Regions from separate parts of the Arthrobacter sp. 01T414 genome, predicted to be linked through region 3. Evidence: riboswitches for the same ligand, from Rfam matches in the RefSeq annotation. Region 3 holds a riboswitch; each other region holds the start of a gene.
What was found. A riboswitch is a leader RNA that binds a small molecule or an ion and turns the genes downstream of it on or off. The one in region 3 is predicted to bind S-adenosylmethionine.
Positions count from the first base shown of each region.

Region 1: linked by a shared signal. The riboswitch ahead of AC1DK9_RS04785 (aminotransferase class V-fold PLP-dependent enzyme) and the one ahead of AC1DK9_RS08975 (bifunctional o-acetylhomoserine/o-acetylserine sulfhydrylase) in region 3 are both predicted to bind S-adenosylmethionine.
Region 2: linked by a shared signal. The riboswitch ahead of AC1DK9_RS00315 (DUF1737 domain-containing protein) and the one ahead of AC1DK9_RS08975 (bifunctional o-acetylhomoserine/o-acetylserine sulfhydrylase) in region 3 are both predicted to bind S-adenosylmethionine.

Region 1 covers NZ_JBFTQK010000001.1:1,024,126-1,031,602, forward strand. Annotated here, with positions in the region: gene AC1DK9_RS04775 (Nramp family divalent metal transporter) at 1-776, opposite strand, end outside; gene AC1DK9_RS04780 (class I SAM-dependent methyltransferase) at 875-1,633, opposite strand; gene AC1DK9_RS04785 (aminotransferase class V-fold PLP-dependent enzyme) at 1,705-3,126, opposite strand; SAM riboswitch class IV at 3,161-3,274, opposite strand; gene hisN (histidinol-phosphatase) at 3,364-4,176, opposite strand; gene rsgA (ribosome small subunit-dependent GTPase A) at 4,246-5,361, opposite strand; gene aroA (3-phosphoshikimate 1-carboxyvinyltransferase) at 5,345-6,748, opposite strand; gene AC1DK9_RS04805 (DoxX family protein) at 6,756-7,304, opposite strand.
Region 2 covers NZ_JBFTQK010000001.1:76,572-84,048, reverse strand. Annotated here, with positions in the region: gene pabB (aminodeoxychorismate synthase component I) at 1-1,600, shown strand, start outside; gene cls (cardiolipin synthase) at 1,642-3,117, opposite strand; gene AC1DK9_RS00325 (aminodeoxychorismate lyase) at 3,211-4,188, shown strand; gene AC1DK9_RS00320 (hypothetical protein) at 4,197-4,958, opposite strand; SAM riboswitch class IV at 5,139-5,253, shown strand; gene AC1DK9_RS00315 (DUF1737 domain-containing protein) at 5,268-5,585, shown strand; gene AC1DK9_RS00310 (rhodanese-like domain-containing protein) at 5,582-6,019, shown strand; gene AC1DK9_RS00305 (O-succinylhomoserine sulfhydrylase) at 6,016-7,224, shown strand; gene AC1DK9_RS00300 (glutamate--cysteine ligase 2) at 7,221-7,477, opposite strand, start outside.
Region 3 covers NZ_JBFTQK010000003.1:94,937-102,413, reverse strand. Annotated here, with positions in the region: gene hutI (imidazolonepropionase) at 1-236, shown strand, start outside; gene AC1DK9_RS09000 (phenylacetate--CoA ligase family protein) at 306-1,688, shown strand; gene AC1DK9_RS08995 (histidine phosphatase family protein) at 1,705-2,361, opposite strand; gene AC1DK9_RS08990 (CPBP family intramembrane glutamic endopeptidase) at 2,442-3,218, shown strand; gene AC1DK9_RS08985 (isopenicillin N synthase family dioxygenase) at 3,355-4,368, shown strand; gene AC1DK9_RS08980 (VOC family protein) at 4,465-5,103, opposite strand; SAM riboswitch class IV at 5,324-5,439, shown strand; gene AC1DK9_RS08975 (bifunctional o-acetylhomoserine/o-acetylserine sulfhydrylase) at 5,502-6,818, shown strand; SAM riboswitch class IV at 6,878-6,993, shown strand; gene metX (homoserine O-acetyltransferase MetX) at 7,005-7,477, shown strand, end outside.

The DNA of each region.
Region 1 (7,477 bases), on a different contig from region 3:
GCCGCGACGACGTCCCAGCGCGTGGCCTTGACCAGCCGGGCAATGGCGTGCGGCGGGACGTGGAGATGGGGATTGGGCCGGTGCCGGTCACGGGAGAGCGCCGAGTGGACGTAGATGGCGTGCGGCATCACGGTGGCGCCGAGCATGCTCGCGGCCAGCAGCACGGTGTCCGGGCCCTGGAATCCTGGAACCAGGCCGGCTACGACGCCGCCCGGGTCAGGCGGACTGATGAACAGCCCGGCCAGGAACCCGACGGTGATGATGCCCAGCAGGAACATGATGACGAACTCGAACGGACGCTGCTGGTTCCGGCTCTGCACCGCGAGCAGGGCCATCGAAATGCCGCCGACAATGACGGCGCCGAGGGGGAGGGGCAGGCCAAAGAGCAGATACAGGGCCACCGCGCCGCCCACCACTTCGGCCAGGTCCGTCGCCGCGGCCACGATTTCGGCCTGCACCCAGAAAGCACGGCGCCAGGCGGGCCTGAGCCGCTCGCCGAGGATCTCCGGGAGGCTCTTGCCCGTGACGATGCCGAGCTTCGCGGACTGGTACTGGACCAGCACGGCCATCACGTTGGCGGCAACAAGCACCCAGACGAGCAGGTAACCGTATTGGGCGCCGGCCGTGAGGTTCGCGGCGACGTTGCCGGGGTCCACGTAGGCAATAGCGGCCACGAACGCGGGGCCGAGCAGACCGAGGAGGGCCCGGCGGCTACCCCGGATCCTGCGGGCAGGCGGGTGCCCTGCGGGCTGGGGTTCGTGTCCGGTTGTTTCCAGCACTGCGGGCTCCCAAGAAGTTCCTGAGTGCCTACACGCAAAAGTTAGGCACACCGAAATCATAGGCGTCGCGGCGGCGACGGTGCAATGCGGAAACCTCAGGCTTTGGTGGCGCGCCAGCTTTGCGTCAGGTAGGGCAGCGCCACCATCTCATCCGGGCCGTGCGCGAGGTGTTCGTGCAGGTACCAGTCGAGGTTGCCGAGCACCTTGGCGCGGGTAGCCTCGCCGGCCCGTAGATAGTAGCTCCGGGACTTGGCCAGTTCCATGATGTCCCGGGTGGTCACCGGATCCTCCCAGCGGGTGAGGTGGCTCTGCAGCCCGGTGAATTCGGGACCCAGCGGCGGCCTGAAGTGGGGCTTGTGGACGTCCCCGGCGTGCATGATCCGGGAGAGCCGGTGCACCCAGGGCACGGAGGTATCCAACTGGTTCCAGACCAGGCCAAGCACACCGTGCGGGCGCAGGATCCGTGCCGCTTCGGTGCTGGCCAGCAGCGGATCGCACCAATGCCAGGCCTGCGCCACTGTAACCAGGTCGAAGGCCTCCGCCGGCAGGCCCGTGTATTCGGCGGTGCCCTCGACGGCGGTGACGCCCGGCAGGGCCCGGCGCAGCTGCTCGAGCATGTCGAGGGACGGATCCACGGCCACGGTCCGGAGCCCGCGCTCGACCAGCAGGGTCGTGAACTTGCCGGTCCCCGCGCCCAGGTCGGCGGCGTCGCTGGCCCCTGCGGGTATCAGCCAGTCGGCCGAATCCGCCGGATAGCCAGGCCGGACCCGGTCGTAGTGCTCGCCGCCGTCCTGGAAGCTCTGGCCGAGCTCCTGCCGCCGGTGGTGGTGGAGTTTGGGGCCGCCGCGTGCCACGTGCGATCTCCTTCGGCAGCTTTTGGTAAGTACCATCCGAATTTACCGCACGGGGCCGGACCCCGGAGCCCTTAGTCGGCGGTGCAGGGGGCGGCGCCGGCAGTGCCAGGCGTGTTGGGCGCCCAGTGCGGGTAGCTGCGGGTGTCGTTGGCCGGCACCCACCGTCCGGCGTCCACGACATAGTCCCAGCCGAGGCCGTTCCGCCGCAGCTCCCGGATTCCGGCGAGCAGCCGCTCGGCATCCTCAAGCCGCGACCCGAGGCCGAAGCTGGCGCGGAGCGACCCGGCGGGCAGGCCCAGCCGCTTCAGCAGCGGGTGCGCGCAAAACCGCCCGTCGCGCAGTCCGACGCCGTGCTCGGCCGACAGGTAGGCCGCGACCAGTCCGGCGTCGTAACCGGCCACCGAGAAATTGACGACGCCGATCGTCCCGGGGCCGGTCGCCAGGGCGGTGTCCTCGAAGATGTGGTGGACGCTCACGCCGTCGATCAGCTGCAGCCCCTCGACCAGGTAGGAGCGGATGGCGTCCTCGTGGGCGTGCCACTGCTGCTCGTCGAGCGCCTCGATGACCTGGCTGGCACGGGCCAGCGCGGCCGCACCCAGGACATTGGGGGAGCCACCCTCGTGGCGGGCTGGGCCTGTGGTCCAGCTGACGGAGTCGAGCCGTGCGTCCCGTACGGCGCCGCCGCCGGCCAGATGCGGGGTGCCGGCGTCCAGCCAGTCCGGCCGTCCCACCAGCACGCCGGCGCCGAACGGGGCGTAGAGCTTGTGGCCGGAGAAGGCGAGGTAGTCGACGTCGTCCGCGGCGATGTCGATGCGGCGGTGCGGGGCGAGCTGGGCCGCGTCGACGGCAATCCGGGCACCGAATTCGTGCGCCAGGGCGGCCAGCTCGCGGATCGGCAGGATTTCGCCGGTGACGTTGGAGGCGCCGGTCACGGCGAGCAGGTTGACGCCGCCAAGGGCGAGTTCCGCCCGCAGCCGCTCCACGGTGCCGCGCAGGGTGGGGGCCGCCACGACGCTGCGGTGCGGGACGTTCTGCCAGGGCAACAGGTTGGCGTGATGCTCGATGTCCAGGTAGAGCACCTCGCCGGTGTGCCGGCCGCCGTCGGCCGGCAAACAGCCGGCCAGCAGGTTCAGCGAGTCGGTGGTGTTCCGGGTGAAGATCACGGAGTCGTCCGGCCGGCCGCCGACGAAGTCGCGGACGATGTTCCGGGCGTTTTCGTACACTGAGGTGCTCAGCTGGGAGGCGTACCCGGCGCCGCGGTGCACGCTGGCGTAGTACGGCAGGATCTCGTTCAGGTAGGCGGACACCACGGACAGTGCCGGGGCCGAGGCTCCGTAGTCCAGGTTGGCGTAGCGGACCTGGCCGCCCTGGATCAGTGGGGCCTGGATTTCAGCGCCGGACACCGCGGACAGCGGCTGGCGGGCGGCGTCGATACGTGCGTCGCCAACGGCGGCGGGGGAGGTGCTGTGGCTGGGGATGGTGGCAGTCGTCATGGGACCTCGCTCGAAAAGGACCCCGCTCACAGGGGATCCGCGCTTGCCGGGTCCGCTCCGGACCGGCCAGGTCGTCACCCGGGGCACCCCGCCGCGAATGGAGGGTTGCCGGCCAGCAAACCGGGGTTTAGCGCTGGCACTCGTGACCTGCTTCGAGCCTAGGACATGGCCGGCCGCGCCGAAAAGGCAGGCCGGAATGTGAAGCGCAGTGTTACGGACTGCCGTTGGCGCGCCACACTAGAGCAGGTCGTCGAGGCCGGGGTTGAGGCGCTTCAGGACTTCCGAGTGCAGGATCGAGTTGGTGGCCAGGGCGTTGCCGCCGAAGGGTCCGTCCTCGCCGTCGAGCGAGGTGAAGCGGCCCCCGGCCTCCGTCACAATCGGGACGAGCGCGGCCATGTCGTAGAGGTTGAGCTCCGGCTCGCAGGCGATGTCGACGGCGCCCTCGGCCACGAGGCAGTAGGACCAGAAGTCGCCGTAGGCGCGGGTGCGCCATACCTCTTCGGTAAGGCCGAGGAACTCGTCGAGGTTTCCGCGCTGCTTCCAGCCGCCGAGGCTGGAGTAGGAGAGGGACGCATCCTCGAGCCGCGAGACGTTGGAGACCTTCAGCCGGGTGGCGGCGGCCAGTGAGCGGCCCATGTACGCGCCGGCGCCTTTAGCGGCCCACCAGCGCTTGCCCAGGGCGGGGGCGCTGACGACGCCGACCACGGGTTCTCCTTCGTCCACAAGGGCGATCAGGGTGGCCCAGACGGGGACGCCGCGGACGAAGTTCTTGGTGCCGTCGATCGGGTCGATGATCCACCGCCGCGAGCCGTGGCCGGAGCTGCCGAACTCTTCGCCGAGGACGGCGTCGCGCGGGCGGGAGCGGGAAAGCTGGCCGCGGATGGCTTCCTCGGCGGACTTGTCCGCGTCGGTGACGGGGGTGAGGTCCGGCTTCGTCTCGATCCGAAGGTCGAGCGCCTTGAAGCGGCTCATGGTCTGGGAATCTACGGAATCTGCCAGTACATGGGCAAGGCGCAGGTCATCGTTGTAGCTCGAAGCTGGTTGGCTCATGCTTCCAAACTACCGTCAAAACGCCCCGAGGACGGGGAGGCCACGTCGCAGCCTGCCTAGTGGGCGCTGCTAGGAGACGCTGCCGAGTTCCTTGGTTTCCTGCGCTTCCATCCGCGGATCCGTGCCGAGCAACCGGCGCAGGGAGGCAAGGCGGGCCGGTCCCGACGGGCCCGCGTGGCCGCCCTGCACCCACGCGTCCACTCCGCAGTTCACGGCGGTGGCGTCGTGCTTGCAGCCTCGTTCGCAGTCGTCGGTGCCCGGTGCCAGGTCCGGGAAGGAGCGCAGGATCCGGTCCGGGTCCACATGGGCCAGGCCGAAGGATCGGATGCCGGGAGTGTCGATGATCCAGCTGCCGGCCGGGGCATCGCTGACCTTCAACGCCAGCGCCGAGGAGGAGGTGTGGCGGCCCCGGCCGGTGACGGCGTTGACGCCGCCCGTGGCCCGTTCGGCCCCGGTGAGGGCGTTCACCATGGTGGATTTGCCGACGCCGGAGTGGCCCAGCATGACGGTTACTTTCCCGTCGAGGTGCTCTCGCAGCTGCGAGACCGCGGCCTTGTCCAACCGGGCGGACAGTCCGTCGTCGGAGCGGGCGTCGATGCCTGAGGCGGCCGAATCCGCCGTCTTGGAGATGATGACCGGGAAGTCGAGGTGCTGGTAGTTGGCCAGCAGCTCGGCGGGATCCTTGACGTCGGCCTTGGTGACCAGCAGCAGGGGATCGATGCCGGCGTCATAGGCGGCCACGAGGGCGCGGTCGATGAAACCGGTGCGCGGTTCCGGGTTTGCCGCGGCTACGACGACGACGAGCTGGTCGGCGTTGGCGACGACGGCGCGCTCGATCGGGTCCGTGTCGTCCGCGCTGCGGCGCAACAGCGTCCGGCGGTCCTGGATCTTGACCAGCCTGGCCAAGGTGTCGGGTTCGCCGCTGACGTCCCCGACGAGGGAGACGAAGTCCCCGGCAACCACGGGATTGCGTCGCAGCTCCCGGGCCCGGGCCGCGATGATCTTGCGTTCGTCGGCTGTGCCCTCACCGACGACGGCGGTGTAACGGCCCCGGTCCACGGTGACGATCCGGCCGGTGACGGCGTCGTCGTAGCTGGGCCTGTCCTTGGTGCGGGGGCGGGAGCCCTTTTTGTTGGGGCGGATCCTGACGTCGGATTCGTCCCAGGAATCAGTGCTGCGTGCCACCGGCGGCGTCCTTGTCTGGGGTGCCTGTCTGGCCGAGCATGGCCGTCCACAATTGCGGGAAACCGGGCATTGTCTTGGCTGTGGTGTCGATGTCTTCGACCTGGACCCCGGGGACGGCGAGTCCCAGGATGGCACCGGCGGTGGCCATCCGGTGGTCGGCGTAGCTGTGCACGACGCCGCCGTGCAGCGTCGCCGGCCGGATGATGAGTCCGTCCTCGGTTTCTTCCGCGTCGCCGCCGAGGCGGTTGATTTCCGCAACGAGGGCGGCGAGCCGGTCCGTTTCATGGCCCCGGAGGTGGGCGATTCCGCTGAGCCGGGAGGGGCCGTCGGCCAGGGCACAGAGGGCTGCCACGGTGGGAGCGAGCTCGCTGGTGTCGTCGAAGTCGCCGCCCTTGATCTCCGGACCGCCGGTCACGGTCAGCGTGCCGCCCTCCAGCGTCACGGTGGCGCCCATGCTGGCGAGGATGCCGCGCCAGAGATCCCCGACCTGCGTGGTCCCGGCCGGCCAGTTGGGGATCCGTACGGTGCCACGGGTGGCAAGCGCCGCCGCGAGGAACGGCCCGGCGTTGGAGAGGTCCTGTTCGATCCGCTGGTCGAAGGCACGGATGGGGCCGGGGGAGACCACCCAGTGGTTTGGCACCGAGTCGTCGACCGCCACGCCGACGCCGCGCAGTGCGGCCACCGTCATGGTGATGTGGTCGAGGCTCGGCACCGGCCTGTTTGCTCCGTCGCTGCTGCGGTGCTCCAAGTGGAGTCCCTCGGTGAAGCGGGCGCTGGCCAGCAGCAGGGCGGAGACAAACTGGGATGAGGCGCTGGCGTCAATGACGAGGTGGCCGCCGCGGACTTCGCCCGTGCCCTCGACGAAGAACGGCAATGACGATGCCGGTCCGCCGTCCGGCGCGCTGACTGCCACGCCGAGGCCGGTCAGGGCTTCGATAATGGTGCCCATCGGCCGTTTGCGGGCGTGCGGATCGCCGTCGAACACCGTCCGGCCGCGGTGCAGCGCGGCAACCGGCGGAACGAAGCGCATGACCGTGCCGGCGAGGCCGCAGTCGATGGCGGTCTCGGCAGCAGCAGCATCGAGCGCAATGGGGGTGATGGCCAGGTCGGGGCCGTAGGCTCCGTCGCCGGGCACTTCGGTAATGGTGGCCCCCAACTGCCGTAGGGCCTCGATCATCAAGGCCGAGTCCCGCGAGTGCAGCGGCGCACGCAGCCTGGACGGACCGTCCGCGAGGGCGGCCAGAACCAGATACCGGTTCGTCAGGGACTTGGACCCTGGGACCGTCACGGTAGCGTCGACGGGACGTTCCGCGAACGGCGCAGGCCAGTGCGGACCGCCGCCAGCCGGAAGGGAAGGGGCTGCTGCGGTGGGGGTGGTGCCAGTCATTGCCGTCTTAGGCTCCGACGGCGTGGTCGACGGCCTTGCGTACCGCCTTGTCAGCCTTCTTCAGCTTCTTGCCGGTGGTCTTCCGGGCGTCGGCCGCGAGGTGCGCGGTGGTCTTCCGGGCGTCGGCCGCGAGGTGCTCCGCGCGCCAGGCCAGGCTCGGCTTACCCGCGGTGTCCACGGCAGCCAGCAACACTCCACCGGTCAGCGAGACGTTCTTCAGCAGCTGCTTGCGCCGGGCGTCCCGGCCTTCTTTGGAGGAGATGTCCGCACTGCGCCATTCCACGAAACCATTGAGCGCCGAGATGACAGCGAGCACGGTGGCGGCGAGGCGGGCTGACTTACCCAGGGCCAGGCACACGCCGGCACCCACCTGGGTGCCGCCGATCACGCGGGCCAAAACCTTCTCATCGGCCTGAAAGGGGAGGGACTCGGCAGCGCGGCGCAGCAGGGGAGACAGCTGGGTTGCCGTGTCATCCGCGTTCTTTAGCTTGTCCATGCCTGCGAGCACGAAACTGGAGGCGAGCATGGGACGGGCGAGAAAGCGGACAAAGGACATGAATTTCCTCCTGGATGGACGAACCGCGGACGCTATGCGGGAGAACCGGTTCTAGTCTTGCACTTTTGCGGAATATTTGCCCGTTGTGCGCGGTTGTGCAAGACAGAATCCAGCCGAAATGGGGGCGGGAAAACCAGCGCAGTAACGAGGTGCACGGCCGGTTGTTCGGCCTG
Region 2 (7,477 bases), on a different contig from region 3:
CGTTCCTTCCCGGGCCGATGTGCGGGTTCTCAACCTCGCCGACGGCGCCGCCCCGGCCGAGGTGCTGCAGGCCCTCCAATACCTACCAGCCCTGGCGCCCGTGCTGCTCCCCGAGCTGTCGGCCAGCCGCGGACTCCAGCTCCGGGCCGAACGGATCGACGCCGAGCCGCACCCCGCCCGGCTCTTCGAGGCGCTCTACGGCCGGTCCCGCAACGCGGTCTGGCTGGATTCCTCACTCCCCCCGGATGGCCAGGACGGCCGGGGCTGGGGCGGGGAGGCCGCCGAACGCAGCCGTTTCAGCATCCTGGCGGACGACGGCGGCAGCTACGGCCAGTCGGCCCGTCACCGCTCCGGCCGGACCGAGGTGCGCGTTGGCAACGCCACCGCGCAGACCGAGGGAGGGTTCTTCCGCTGGCTTGACGGGGTCTGGGGCCGCGACGTCGTGCGCTGTCCGGCGGGCTATCCGTGCGAGTTCACCCTGGGCTGGCTCGGCTACCTCGGCTACGAGCTCAAGCGCGAGACGGGCGGCAGCGACGTCGGTGCCAGCTCCGCGGATGCCAGCCTGATCTTCGCCGGCCGCGCCGTTGTCCTGGACCACCGGGAGGGTGCGGCCTGGCTGCTCGCCCTCGACTCCCCCGATGCCGGGGACTGGCTGGCCACGGCGCGGGCGGCGGTGGCGGCGGCTTCCGCGGACCGGGAACCGGCCAGTACCGGTCCCGCCGCCGGTAACGGCACCGCCCTGGCGTTCAGCGCCCGCGACACCGAAGCTGCGTACAAGGCCAAGATCGGCGCGGCGCAACACGAGATCGCGGAGGGCAACAGCTACGAGGTCTGCCTCACGACGGCGCTGACGGCCACCGCGGCCGCCGGGGATTTCGAACCGTGGCAGGCGTACCTGGCGCTGCGCCGGCGCAACCCCGCACCGTTCGCGAGCTACCTGCGCTTGGACGACGTCACCGTGGCCAGCACCTCGCCGGAACGCTTCCTGCGGATAGACGCCGACGGGGCGATGCGGGCCGAACCGATCAAGGGCACCCGGAGCCGGGCCTCCGACGCCGCCCGGGACGAGCTGCTGCGCCGCGAGCTGGAATCTTCGCCGAAGGACCGGGCCGAGAACATCATGATCGTGGACCTGCTCCGCAACGACCTGAGCCACTTCGCGGTGCCCGGATCCGTGTCGGTCAGCAGGCTGTGTGCGATCGAAAGCTACGCCACCGTCCACCAGATGGTCAGCACCATCGATGCTCGCCTCCGGCCGGGCATGCCGCGGGCCGAAGCCGTGGCGGCCTGCTTTCCGGCCGGGTCCATGACCGGCGCCCCGAAGGTCAGCACCATGGCCATCCTGGACCGGCTCGAGGGCGCGCCGCGGGGGGTCTACTCCGGGGCGATCGGCTACTTCTCGCTCAGCGGCGCCACCGATCTCGCGGTGGCGATCCGGACCCTGGTGGTGTCCCGCGGGGCGGACCAGGCCAGCACCCTCACCCTCGGCGTCGGCGGCGCCATCACCGCCGATTCCTCGCCGCAGGAAGAGTACGAGGAAATTCGGACCAAGGCCTTCGGCGTGCTCTCGGCCCTCGGCGCGGAGTTCCCGCCGGGCTAGGCGGCACGCCGGGGCACCGGCGGCCGGGCTATTGCAGGGGCCTACTGCAGGGTGGAGGTGAGCCGGGCGACGTTGTCCACGTACTTGACGCCCACGGGCCGCTTCATCCAGTCCTCGAGCGTGAGTTCCCGCGAGATGCCCCGGTAGGTGTCCTCGACGGCGCTGATCCGCCGCACAATGTCCTCACCCAGGAGCATCACCGAGACCTCAAGGTTCAGCGAGAAGGAGCGCATGTCCATGTTGCTGGAGCCCAGCACGGCGACCTCGTTGTCGATCGTGAAGTGCTTGGCGTGCAGCACGAACGGGGCCTTGTAGAGGTAGATCCGCACCCCCGCCTCCAGCAGGGCCTCGTAGTACGACTGCTGGGCGTGGTGGACAAGGAACTGGTCGCCCTTTTCCGAGACGAAGAGCTCAACATCCACGCCGCGCTGCGCCGCCGTCGTCACCGCATACAGCAGCGAATCATCCGGGACGAAGTACGGGCTGCAGATCGAGATCTTGTGCTGCGCGGAGTAGATCAGGGTGTTGAACAGGCGCAGGTTGTTCTCGGTGATGAAGCCGGGGCCGCTGGGCACCACCTGGGCGGTGATGTTGCCGGGGTGCGCTTCCGGCCTGTGCGCCAGCTGGTGTTCCAGGGATTCGTCGGTCTCGCTGAGCCAGTCGGTGGCGAACACCACGTTGAGGGTGGTGACGATCGGCCCGCGCAGGCAGGCCATCAGTTCGACCCATTCCCGGCCGATCTTGCGGTGCCGCGGGTTGTTGTAGGAGGGCTCGATCAGGTTCTGCGAACCGGTGAAGGCGACTTCCCCGTCGATCACCATGATCTTGCGGTGGTTGCGAAGGTCCGGGCGGCGCCACTGGCCGTGCACCGGCCGCAGCGGGAGCATGGGCCGCCAGCGGATTTTGCTGGCCTTGAGCCGGGCGATGAGCTTGCTGTAGCCCTTGATCCGCAGGGTGCCCAGGTGGTCGAACAGGAGGCGGACCTCGACGCCGCGCTCGGCGGCCTCTTCCATCGCCGTGAGCAGGTCGTCCGTGACGTGGTCCGAACTCAGGATGTAGAACTCGGCGTTGATAAAAGACTCGGCTTCGCGCACGGCGGCCGCCATCGCCTTGATGGAGTCCGGGTAGCCGGGCAGGAGCTCCACGTGGTTGCCGTCCACCATCGGCAGCGAGCCGAGGGTCTTGTTCAGCTCCGCGGCGGAGGACACCCATTCCGGGCCGTCATAGTGGCTTTCGACCGTGGCCAGCTCGGACGTGCCGGCCCGCACCCGGGTATTCACCGCGTCCTGCTGAGCACGGCGCTTGCGGGAGAGCCGGAAATTACCGAAGAGCAGGAATAGGACCAGGCCCACGGCCGGGACGAAGAAGATGATCAGGAGCCAAGCCATGGCGGTGGTCGGACGCCGGTTTCCGGGAATGATGCCGAGGGCAAGGACCCGGATGCCGAGATCGACGACGGTCAGGATCAGGATCACCCAGGACGGAAGCGAATCCGCAAGCGAAAATGGCCACAGCACAGGTGAACCCCTCAAGTTCCAGACCCGCGGAACAGTTCCGGAACGGGTAACCGTCAAATCCTATCCCGTCAACTCCCGCACTAAGCTGAAGGCATGACTACCCCCGCCTCTGATCCGGCCCGCGCAACGGTGCTGGTGTTCCTCGATCCCGCGTTTGAGAACGGCCGCGTCGCCGACTCGTCCAAGCCCCAGCTGATGGCCACCGATCAGGGCGCCACCCGCGGGGACGGCATTTTCGAGTCGCTGCTGGTGGTCGGGGGGCGCCCGCGCAAGTTGCAGGCACACCTGAGCCGGCTGGCGGGCTCGGCACGCGCGCTGGAGCTGGACATCCCCGGCGAGGACGCCTGGCGCCGCGCGATCGAGACCGCAGTCAGCGAATACCGCGGCGGGACGGCCCAGTCGGCCGGGCAATCCGTCAGCGGCGACGGCGAAGCCGACGAGGTCGTGGTGAAGCTGCTCGCCAGCCGCGGCGTCGAGGGCGCCCCCACGCCGACGTGCTGGGTGCAGGCCTCACCTCCCCCGGAGGCCGGCCGCCGGCAACGGGAGACCGGCATCGACGTCCTCCTGCTGGACCGCGGCTACGACAGCGAGGTGGGCGAGCGCGCCCCGTGGCTGCTGCTGGGCGCCAAGACCCTGTCCTATGCGGTCAACATGGCGGCGCTCCGGTACGCCCACCACCAGGGCGCGGACGACGTCATCTTCACCTCCGCCGACGGCCGGGTCCTGGAGGGCCCGACGTCGACCGTGCTGCTGGCGCACCTGGAGACCAGCGACGACGGCGCGGGCGGAGTCCGCACCGTGCGCCGGCTGATCACCCCGCAGCTGGACAGCGGAATCCTTCCCGGCACTTCCCAGGGCGCCCTGTTCACCGCGGCCAAGGCCGCCGGGTGGGAGCTGGGCTACGGCCCGCTCGTCCCGGACGACCTGTACGACGCCGACGCCGTCTGGCTCATCTCCAGCATCCGGCTTCTCGCGCCGGTGAACCACATCGACGGCAAGGAGATCGRCACCCCCGAACTGCGGCGGCAGCTCACGTCCGAGCTCAACGAACTGTTCGCCACGATCGAGTAGAGCGGGGCTTAGCCCCGGGCGCCGCTCAGGCTGACGGCGTCGTTGACCAGCCGGGTCAGCTCGGCCGCGGACGTCTTGGTGACATCCGGTCCGGTGGCGACAGCCGTGGCCGAGAACCCGCCGGTGACTCCCATGACCACCAAGGTGCTGATGGTCTCCTTGTTCGGCAGCGTCTGGACCATCAGTGTCGAATAGGTCTTGTCCGCATTGGTCTTCACGTCCAGGGGCACGGTCTTGTTCGTGACCTTCTGGCCCTGGACCTCGATGGTGAAGTCGGCGCACTCCTTGCTGACCTTGGCGGAACTCTCGAGGTTCTTGGCCAGGACTGCCGGATCCTTGACTGCCACAAGGGTCACTGCCGTGACGGCGCGCATCTTGGCCGACTGCGACCCACCGGCGGCGTAGGTGCTGCCCGCCGGGATCTGGGCGTTGCTGTCCGCCACCGCGGCACAGGCCTTCGGGGTGATTACCACCGAGGACATCATTTCCTTGGACGAGGCGATACCCTTCTCCAGCTCGGCCGCCGGGATTGCGGTCAGCCGCTTGTCCTGGCTGTCCCGAAGGCCGGCGACGATTCCAGCCAGCTCCGTCCTGGTGTACGTCCTTGCCTCGGGAGTCGGGGTCGGGCTCGGCGACTCGGTGGCGGACGCTGCCGCGCTCGGCGTTCCGGCGGGGGACGTCCCGGCCGGGGCGGTCGAACCGCCGCAGCCGGCGAGGGCGACGGCGGCAGACATCAAAAGCGCGATCGGCGCGAGGCGTCGCAGGTACATGTGGATCCCCAATTCATTGTGTGAGAGCGCGGATGGGCGCCGGCAGTTCCCCGGAGGCGCGTCAACGGTGACACTACGACATTGGACCGCTCCGGGAAAGGTGCCATGCCAGCGGGAGCGTGACTTAACATGACGACGCCGCCGTGGCGGCCGGCGTCGTCAGTGCTACGTTTTTGAATGAGTAATGAGACCCGGCGCCAAGCCCTGACTTGCCGGTCGGCAACCCTCCCTTTCGCGGCGGGGTGCCTCAGGTGAATACTCGGCATATCGACCATTCGAGCTGCAAGCGTGAAAGTAAGGAGATCCGTCATGCCCGACGCATCCGCATCCGCCGTGCCCGCCACAGCCCCCGCCCAGTCCCCCGCCGGCGGGGCGCCGGCCGAGGAAAAACTGGCCTACCGCCTGTTCACCGGACCCGACGACCGCAGCTTCTGTGAGCGTGTCTCCGCCGCCCTGGCGGAGGGCTACGTGCTGCACGGGAGCCCCTCCGCGACGTTCAACGGCAGTACCGTGATCGTGGCCCAGGCGCTCGTGCTGCCGGCCGCGATCGCGAGCGCCGACGCCGCGGTCGCCAACGCGGTGGACGAGCTGGACGGGGCGGAGTTCGCTGGCGAGGGCCACGCATGAGCTACGCCGGAGACCTGAGCCCGCAGGAAGCCTGGGCCAAGCTGGAGGCGGGCGCCGTCCTGGTGGACGTCCGCACCGAGGGGGAATGGGCGCAGATCGGTGTCCCGGCCACCGCGGCCGCCACCGAAAAGCGGCAGGATCCGCTGTTCGTCCAGTGGAGCCTGGCCGGCGGAGCCGCCAACCCGCAGTTCCTGGAGCAACTCCAGCGGCAACTGCGCGAACAACTGAAGCAACAGGCGAAGGGCACCGAGCTCGTCTTTCTGTGCCGTTCCGGCGCCCGCTCGGTCGCCGCCGCCAACGCCGCCACGGCGGCCGGCTTCACCGCCTACAACGTCCTGGAGGGCTTCGAGGGTGAACCCGGACCAACGGGCAGCCGGACCGTGAACGGCTGGAAGAACCGCGGCCTGCCCACCAACCAGGAAAGCACTAAGTGAGCTTCAATCCCGACGCCCAGGGCTGGAGCCCGGACACCCAGGCCGTCCGCGGCGGACTCGACCGGACCGGGTTCCAGGAGACCACCGAGCCGATTTTCCTGAACTCGGGCTTCGTCTACGAATCCGCCGCCGCAGCCGAGCGCGCCTTCACCGGCGAGGACGAGCGGTTCGTCTACTCCCGCTACGGCAACCCCTCGGTGGCAACGTTCCAGGAAAGGCTCCGGCTGCTGGAGGGGACCGAGGCGTGCTTTGCGACCGCGTCGGGCATGTCCGCCGTGTTCACCGCACTCGGCGCCTTGCTGGGGGCCGGCGACCGGGTGGTCGCGGCCCGCTCGCTCTTCGGCTCCTGTTTCGTCATCCTCAACGAAATCCTGCCGCGCTGGGGCGTGGAGACAGTCTTCGTGGATGGCCCGGACCTCGAGCAGTGGCGGTCCGCGCTGGCCGTTCCGACGACGGCCGTGTTCTTTGAGTCGCCGTCGAACCCCATGCAGGAAATTGTGGACATCGCCGCGGTGAGCGAACTGGCGCACGCCGCCGGTGCGACCGTGGTGGTGGACAACGTCTTCGCCACTCCCCTGCTGCAGCGCTGCGGGGAGCTCGGCGCGGACGTGATCGTGTACTCCGGCACGAAGCACATCGACGGCCAGGGCCGGGTCCTCGGCGGCGCGATCCTGGGTACCCGCGAATTCATCGAGGGCCCGGTCAAGCAGCTCATGCGCCACACCGGCCCGGCACTGTCCGCCTTCAACGCCTGGGTGCTGAGCAAGGGCCTGGAGACGATGGCCCTGCGGGTGAACCACTCCTCCGCCTCGGCGCTGCGGCTCGCCGAATGGCTGGAGGCCCAGCCCGCGGTCAACTGGGTCAAGTACCCGCTGCTGCCGTCCCACCCGCAATACGAACTGGCCGCCAAGCAGATGAAGGCCGGCGGCACTGTGCTGACGCTGGAGCTCTCGCCTTCGCCCGGCCGCTCGGCCAAGGAGGCTGCCTTCGCGCTGCTGGACGCGCTGCGGATCATCGACATTTCCAACAACCTCGGCGACTCAAAGTCCCTCATCACCCATCCGGCCACCACGACGCACCGCGCCATGGGCCCGGAGGGCCGGGCCGCGATCGGGCTGAGCGACGGGGTGGTGCGGCTGTCGGTGGGCCTGGAAGACGTCGAGGACCTGATCCGCGACCTCGGACAGGCACTCAAGCAGGTCTAGCTCCGGCGCACCGGCGAGAGCAGCGCGGCCTGCTCCGATGCTCCTTCGTCGTCCGCGCCGAGCATCGTGACGCGGACGGCATGGGCGACGACGGCGGCCAGGCCGGCGTCGTCGGTGGGCGTGTCCAGCCCCGGTGCGCAGAGCGCCTGGCGCTGCAGCTGCGAGCCCGTGCCGTTGGCCAGCACCCGGTCCACGCCGCGGCGCGCCAGCTCAAGCTCCCCCTGCTCCGCTAGGACGGGGGCGACGAAGTCGA
Region 3 (7,477 bases):
TGCAGATGCGGCTCAGCGTGCATGAGGCCGTCCGCGCCGCGACCTACGGGGGCGCGCTGGCGCTCGGCCGGGAGACGGGGAACGACGTCGACGGCCAGCGGGCGGTCGGTTCACTCGCCGTCGGGCACCGGGCGGACCTGCAGCTGCTCAACGCCCCCTCGGCCACGCATCTGGCCTACCGGCCGGGTATGCCGCTCACGCACGCCGTCTGGCGCGCCGGGGTCCGCGCCCGCTGACGGACCAGCCCACCGGAGCCAGGGCACCGACGAGGTCAGAGACACCGACGAGGTCAAAGGGAGAACAGCATGGCCGGGTTAGCCAGGGAGCTAGGCATCCTCCTGGATCTGCTGCGGGCCAAGCGCGGCGGCCCGCGGGCACTGTCGCGGCGCCGGGACGTCCGGCTGGCTGCCCTCGTGGCCCACGCCCGAACCAGCTCTCCCTTCTACCGGGAGCTCTACCGCGGCCTTCCGGAGAGCGTGCCGCTGGGCGTGCTGCCGCCGGTCTCCAAACCGGAGTTGATGGCCCGCTTTGACGACTGGGTCACCGACCCCGCCGTCACCCGGGCGGACCTCGAGGCCTTCGTCGCCGATCCGACCCTGATCGGCAGCCGTTACCGCGGCCGGTACTTCGTCTGCACCAGTTCCGGAACCACGGGCCATCCGGGACTGTTCGTGCACGACGCCGCCGCCGTCGCATGCTACCGGGCCCTGGGCGCCCGCGCCGCCGGGACCACCCTCGACGCCGGAAGCCTGTTGGCCGTGCTGCGGCGCCGAGTCCGCACCGCCGTCGTGGTCGGCTCCGGCGGCCATTTCGCGGGCGTCGTATGGCTCGAGACCGAACGGCGCCGCAGCCGGGCCCGGCGCCGGGCCTACCGCCTGATCTCGGTGCAGCAGCCGCTTCGGTCGCTGGTGCAGGCGCTCAACGGCTTCGATCCGGCCCTCCTGGTCGCCTACCCGAGTGCGCTCGAACTCCTGGCCGCGGAGCAGGAGGCGGGCCGGCTGCACATCCGGCCGGTGCTGGTGGAATCCAGCGGCGAATCCCTAGGCGACCCGCCACGGCTGGCCGCCGCCCTGGGTGCCAAGGTCCACAACGTCTACGCGGCCTCGGAGTTCGTCCCCATCGCCCTGGACTGTCCCCGCGGTTGGCTCCACGTGAACAACGACTGGGTCATCCTGGAACCGGTCGAGGCAGACTACCGGCCGACGCCCGAGGGGCAGCCGTCCCATACGGTGCTGCTGACCAACCTCGCCAACCGGGTCCAGCCGCTGATCCGCTACGACCTGGGGGACTCCGTGATCGCCAAAACCGGCCCCTGCGAATGCGGCAACCCGCTGCCAGCCGTCCGCGTGGCCGGCCGGCACGACGATATCCTGCATCTGCGTAACGCCGACGGCGGAACGGTGAGCGTCCTTCCCCTCGCCATCACCGCCCCGATCGACGACGCACCGGGTGTGGAGCGCTGCCAGCTGGTCCAGTCCGGCCCGGCGTCGCTGCGGGTCAGGCTCCAGCTGGGGCCAGACGCCCGGACGGACGCGGTATGGCAGGACGTGACGAGCAAACTGGCCGGGTTCCTGGCCGGCCAGGGGCTGGCGAACGTGGAGCTGGTCCGGGCGGAGGAGGCGCCGGAGCAGACCGGCGCGAGCGGGAAGTTCCACCAGGTCATCGCGCTGAAGCATCCCCCGCTCTAGAAGAACCGGCCAAGACCTAGAAGAACATCGGCGGGGCGTCCAGCACGGTCTCGTCCACCCGCCGCTGCTCCCACTGGCTGAACGGCTTGTCCAGCTCGTACTTGCCCTGCCGCGTGCGCAGGAGGGTGCGGATCTCGGCGTTGTCCGGATTGTTCAGGGACTCGAAGTACTCCACCGACCAGTGGAACCAGCGCATGCAGAACAACCGCATGGTCAGCCCGTGCGTCACGAACAAGGCATTCGGGGCATAGTTCGGCTTGGACCAGTGCCGGTAGAGCGTTTCCATGAACGAGGAGATCCGGTCGTAGACGTCGGAGCCGGATTCGCCTTCCCGGAAGCGGTAGAAGAAGTGGCCGTAGGCGTTGCGGAGCTCCTTCTGGTCCTCGATGTCGCCCGCTATCTGGAAATTCGCCCAGTCCTGCTCGCGCAGCCGCGGTTCTTCGATCACGCGTTCGGTGAGGGACCCCAGCCGGAGCGCCTCGAGGGTCTGGTAAGCCCGGAGGTAGGGGGAGACGTAGACGCAGACCTTTTGCCCGTCCAGCCGGCGCCGCAGCTGCTCGCCGGCGGCCGTAGCCTGCTCGACGCCGAGCGGGGTCAGCGGGATCCGGTAATCGGGCACCCGGTTGTAGATCGAGGTGTCGGCGTTGGCGGCGGACTGGCCATGCCGGATCATGAAAATTTTCCCGGGCGCACTCACAGCCCAAGCATAGGCACTTGCAGTCAACTCCCGGCAACGGCAGGCAAGATAGAACCATGTTGGTTCCCTCCCGCCGTCGGCTGCGGCTAGAAGTCTGGATTGTCCTGGGCCTGTCCCTGGGGCAGTCGGCGGTTTATTCGGTGGTGCAGCTGCTGGACAAGCTGACCCGGGCGCCGCTGGCGCAGGGCACCTCGACGCTGAACCGTTCGCAGAGCAGCCGCGAGTATTTCGACCTTACCTACCAGTTGCTGGACATCATCTTCGCCTTGGTTCCGGTGGTGCTGGTGATCTACTTCCTGACCGAGCACCGGCCCGCCGGCCTGTCCAGCGGCACCGGCGCCTCGGCCTTCCGGAAACTTGGCTTCAACTTTGCCCGCCCCGGCAAGGACCTGCTGCAGGGCCTGGGCCTCTTCGCCCTGATCGGCGTCCCGTCGCTCGGCCTCTATGCGGCCGGCCGAGCGCTGGGAATCACGACGGCGATCATCCCCAGCGCGCTGGACTCCTACTGGTGGACGGTGCCGGTTTTGATCCTCTCCGCGATCCGGCACGGGATCGTGGAGGAAGTGATCGTGGTGGGCTACCTGCTGGACCGGCTCGGCAAGTTCGGCTGGGGCATGCCGCTGGCGATCTTCGCCAGTTCGATGCTGCGCGGCAGCTACCACCTCTACCAGGGCTTCGGGCCCTTCATCGGCAACGCCATCATGGGCGTCATCTTCGCGCTGTTCTACACCCGGACGCGCCGGGTCATGCCGCTGGTGATCGCGCACGCGCTGCTGGACATCGTGGCGTTCGTCGGCTTCAGTCTCTTCGGCAAGGCCATCGGCCTGGGCTGACACCGGCGCCTGCCCGGGCGCCGCGAGCCGGATGACATATTTCGACACGAGACTCACCGTGGCCGCAGCCATGTCCGTAACATTGGAGCTATTCCAGGCTTCGGCTTGCCAGACTCGCTGTAAAGGACTATAGACGGTGACGCTCGAATCATTGCCCATTTTGGATATCTCGCTCCTGGCCGCGGGCCCGGAGGAGGCCTCCCGGTTCCGGGACGAGTTGCGCGATGCCATGCACGAGGTCGGATTCATCTACCTGGCCGGCCATGGCGTCCCGCAGGAACTCACGGACGCCATGCTGGACATCTCCCGACRCTTCTTTGAGTTACCCGAGAGCCAGAAGCTCGCGATCGAGAATGTCCATAGCCCGCAGTTCCGCGGCTACACCCGCGTCGGCGGCGAAATAACGGACGGCGGCGTCGACTGGCGCGAACAGATCGACATCGGCGTCGAGCGCAACACCGTGGATCAAGCCCCCGGCGTCGCCGATTACTGGCGGCTGGAGGGTCCCAACCTGTGGCCGGAAGACCTGCCCGAGATGCGGGAGATCGTCACCGAATGGACCGAGCGCCTCAGCGCCATCTCCTTGGACCTCCTGAGGGCGTTGGCCCTGTCCCTCGGTGCCCCTGAAGATACCTTCGACGCGGCGTTTGCCGCCCGGGCCTTCCCGCTGCTGAAGATCGTGCGGTACCCGGGGGAGTCCGATCCGGAACCCAAGCAGGGCGTGGGGTCCCACCGCGACGGCGGGGTGCTGACGCTCCTCCTCGTGGAACCCGGCAAGGGCGGCCTCCAGGTCGAGTACCAGGGCCAGTGGATCGACGCGCCCCAAGTGCCCGGAACCTTCGTCGTCAACATCGGCGAGATGCTCGAACTGGCGACCAACGGATACCTCAAGGCCACCCTGCACCGGGTGATCTCGCCCCTCCGCGGCACCGACAGAATCTCGCTGCCGTTCTTCTACAACCCGGCGCTGGATGCCACCATGCCGCGCCTCGCGGTCAGCCCGGAGTTCCAGGCCAAGGCCCGCGGCCTTTCGGTGGACCCCACGAACAGCCCGATCCTGGAGACCTACGGCGACAACGCCCTGCGCTACCGGCTCCGGGCGCACCCCAACGTCGTCGAGGTCCACCACCCGGACCTGCTCAAGCACTGACCGGCCTGGCCGGCCCAGAAGCGAATTCGGCCGCCAGCGGTGGGTGGCATCATTGGCACCCGCTGCTGGCGGCCGAAGTTTTTCGGGGAAGACGCGTCAGATGGTGACGGCTCCGGAATCGGTTTCGAAGGTGACGGACATGATTCCCGGCGTCCCGTGCGGGGCCAGCCAGTGCACGTCCACATCCTCCAGCGGCCTCTCGACGGGTTCGCCCAGCCACTCGGTCACACGCTCGGCCGAGCCCGCGATCGTGAGGGCAGACATCTTCACGCTGCTTGCGTAGGCGTTGGACGGGTGCAGCTCGGGGTCGCCTTCCCACTTCAGCATGTAGGGGACCTGCGGATCCGCGATCAGGCCCAGGATGCCGATCTGCTTCCAGACCAGTTCGCGACCGTCCGGGAACTTGCGGTTGCCATTGACGGCCGAGCGGCCCAGCCGCTCCTCGAAGGGCGCCAGGTCGTCGACCTCGACGCACCAGCCCATCCAACCGCCGCCGGCTGCCGAGCGGGCGCGGACTGCCTGCCCGAACGGTGCCTTGTCCGAGGCGGGGTGGTCCAGGACCTCCACGACCTCGAGGTATTTGTGCCCGGCGAGCGGGATGATCATGTTGCGGGTCCCGAATCGGGGGTGTACTCCGCCCTTGACGGCTTCGACTCCGAGGGCGGTCGCAATACGTTCGGTGGTGGCAGCCAGGCCATCCTGTTCACAGGCGTAAGAGACGTGATCCATGCGCATGCCATCATCTTGGCACTTTGTGATGGAGCTCTCAGCTTAGGGTGCCCTAACCGTGGTGGGATGTCATTTTCCGCGGCGATCGGGCGGATCAGCCGGCCGCCCGGGCGCGCTTTCCGGCGGGCTCTCCTTCAGGGGTGGCGTCCGGGGTGCCGGTGCAACGGTCCTTCATCTTTGTCACAAAGCTATTCGGCCGCCGGGGCTGCTTCCTAGACTGAAGCCAGGTCATGAGTGCCAGCACCAAGCCCCGGCTTGCTGGCCGGCAACCCTCCTTGCGCGGTGGGGTGCCCCGGGTGAAGACCTGGCCCTCCGGCGTCCGCCGGGCGGCAAGCGCGGCGCCTGAGCCGTTCCGGTCCCACGGGGCCCGGTGCGGCCTGTGCCCAGTCCTAGGAGCACACCAAATGTCTAACGCCTGGTCCTTTGAAACCCGCCAGATCCACGCCGGCCAGGAGCCGGACTCCGCCACCGGCGCGAGGTCGCTGCCGATCTACCAGACGACGTCGTTCGTCTTTCCCAGCGCCGAAAGCGCCGCCAACCGCTTCGCGCTCGCCGAACTGGCCCCCATCTACACGCGGATCGGCAATCCCACCCAGGATGCGGTGGAACAGCGGATCGCGAGCCTCGAAGGCGGCCTCGGGGCCCTCCTGCTAAGTTCCGGCCAGGCCGCGGAAACCTTCGCGATCCTCAACATCGCCGAAGCCGGGGACCACGTCGTGGCCAGCCCCAGCCTCTACGGCGGGACCTACAATTTGCTGGCCCACACCTTGAAGAAGTTCGGCATCTCCGTGACGTTCGTGGAAGACCCGGACAACCTGAAACAGTGGCGTGAGGCCGTTCAGCCGAACACCAAGCTGTTCTTTGGCGAGGTGGTATCCAACCCCCGCCAGGACGTGCTGGACATCGAAGGCGTCGCGGATGTGGCCCACCGGGCCGGGGTGCCGCTGATCGTGGACAATACCCTCTCCACCCCCTACCTGATCCGGCCGCTCGAGTGGGGCGCTGACATCGTGGTCCACTCGGCCACCAAGTACCTCGGCGGCCACGGTGCCGCGATCGCCGGCGTGATCGTCGACTCCGGGAACTTCGACTTCGGCAAGGACCCGGAGCGCTTCCCCGGCTTCAATACCCCGGATCCCAGCTACAACGGACTGGTCTACGCCCGGGACCTGGGGTCGGACGGGGCGCTGGGCGCGAATCTTTCCTTCATCCTCAAGGCACGGGTCCAGCTGCTGCGCGACCTCGGCTCGGCCGTCTCCCCGTTCAACGCCTTCCTCATCGCCCAGGGCATCGAGACGCTGAGCCTGCGGGTGGAGCGGCATGTCGCCAATGCCCAGCGCGTGGCCGAATGGCTCGAGGCCAGGGACGACGTCGAGTCCGTCGCCTACGCCGGGTTGCCGTCCAGCCCCTGGTACGAGCGCGGCCGCAAGTACGGCCCGAAAGGCACCGGCGCCGTCGTCTCCTTCAACCTGGCCGGGGGAGCGGAAGCCGGCAAGCGTTTCGTTGACGCCCTTGAGCTGCACTCCCATGTGGCGAACATCGGTGACGTGCGCTCGCTGGTGATCCACCCGGCGTCGACTACCCACGGCCAGCTTTCGCCGGAACAGCAGGCGGTAGCCGGCGTACACCCCGGCCTGGTCCGGCTGTCGGTGGGGCTCGAGCACATCGACGACATCATCGCGGACCTCGACGCAGGCTTCCGGGCGGCCAAGAACGGCTGAGGTCACACAGCCGTCACAATCTTCGCGCTTGCGCCGCCGTGTTTCGTAGAATCGAGCCAGGTCATGAGTGCCAGTGACAGCCCCGGCTTGCTGGCCGGCAACCCTCCTTTTGCGGCGGGGTGCCCCGGGTGAAGACCTGGCCTGCCGGTCAGCTGACGGCGGGCAAGCGCGAAGTTAGGTCCTCACATGACGATTGCTGTCACCCGCATGGGTGTACCCGAAAACAATACCTCCGGCGCCGAACGCACGACGGCGGCCGTTCCCGACGGGACGGTGCAGTGCCTCCCGGTCGGCTCCCTGTCCCTTGAGTCCGGCGCCGTCCTGCCGGAGGTCACCCTCGCCTACGAAACCTGGGGGACCCTCAACGCCGATGCCTCCAACGCGGTGCTGATCGAGCACGCCCTGACCGGTGACACCCACGTCACCCGCGGTGCCGGCGAGGAGCCGGGCTGGTGGGAACAGCTCGCCGGTCCAGGCGCCCCGGTGGACACCGAGAAGTACTTTGTGGTGTCCATCAACATCCTCGGCGGCTGCTACGGGTCCACCGGGCCGTCGACCCCGGCTCCGGACGGACGGCCCTGGGGCTCACGCTTCCCGCTGGTCACCCTCCGGGACAGCACCGCCGCCGAAGCCCGACTGGCCGATGCATTGGGAATCCC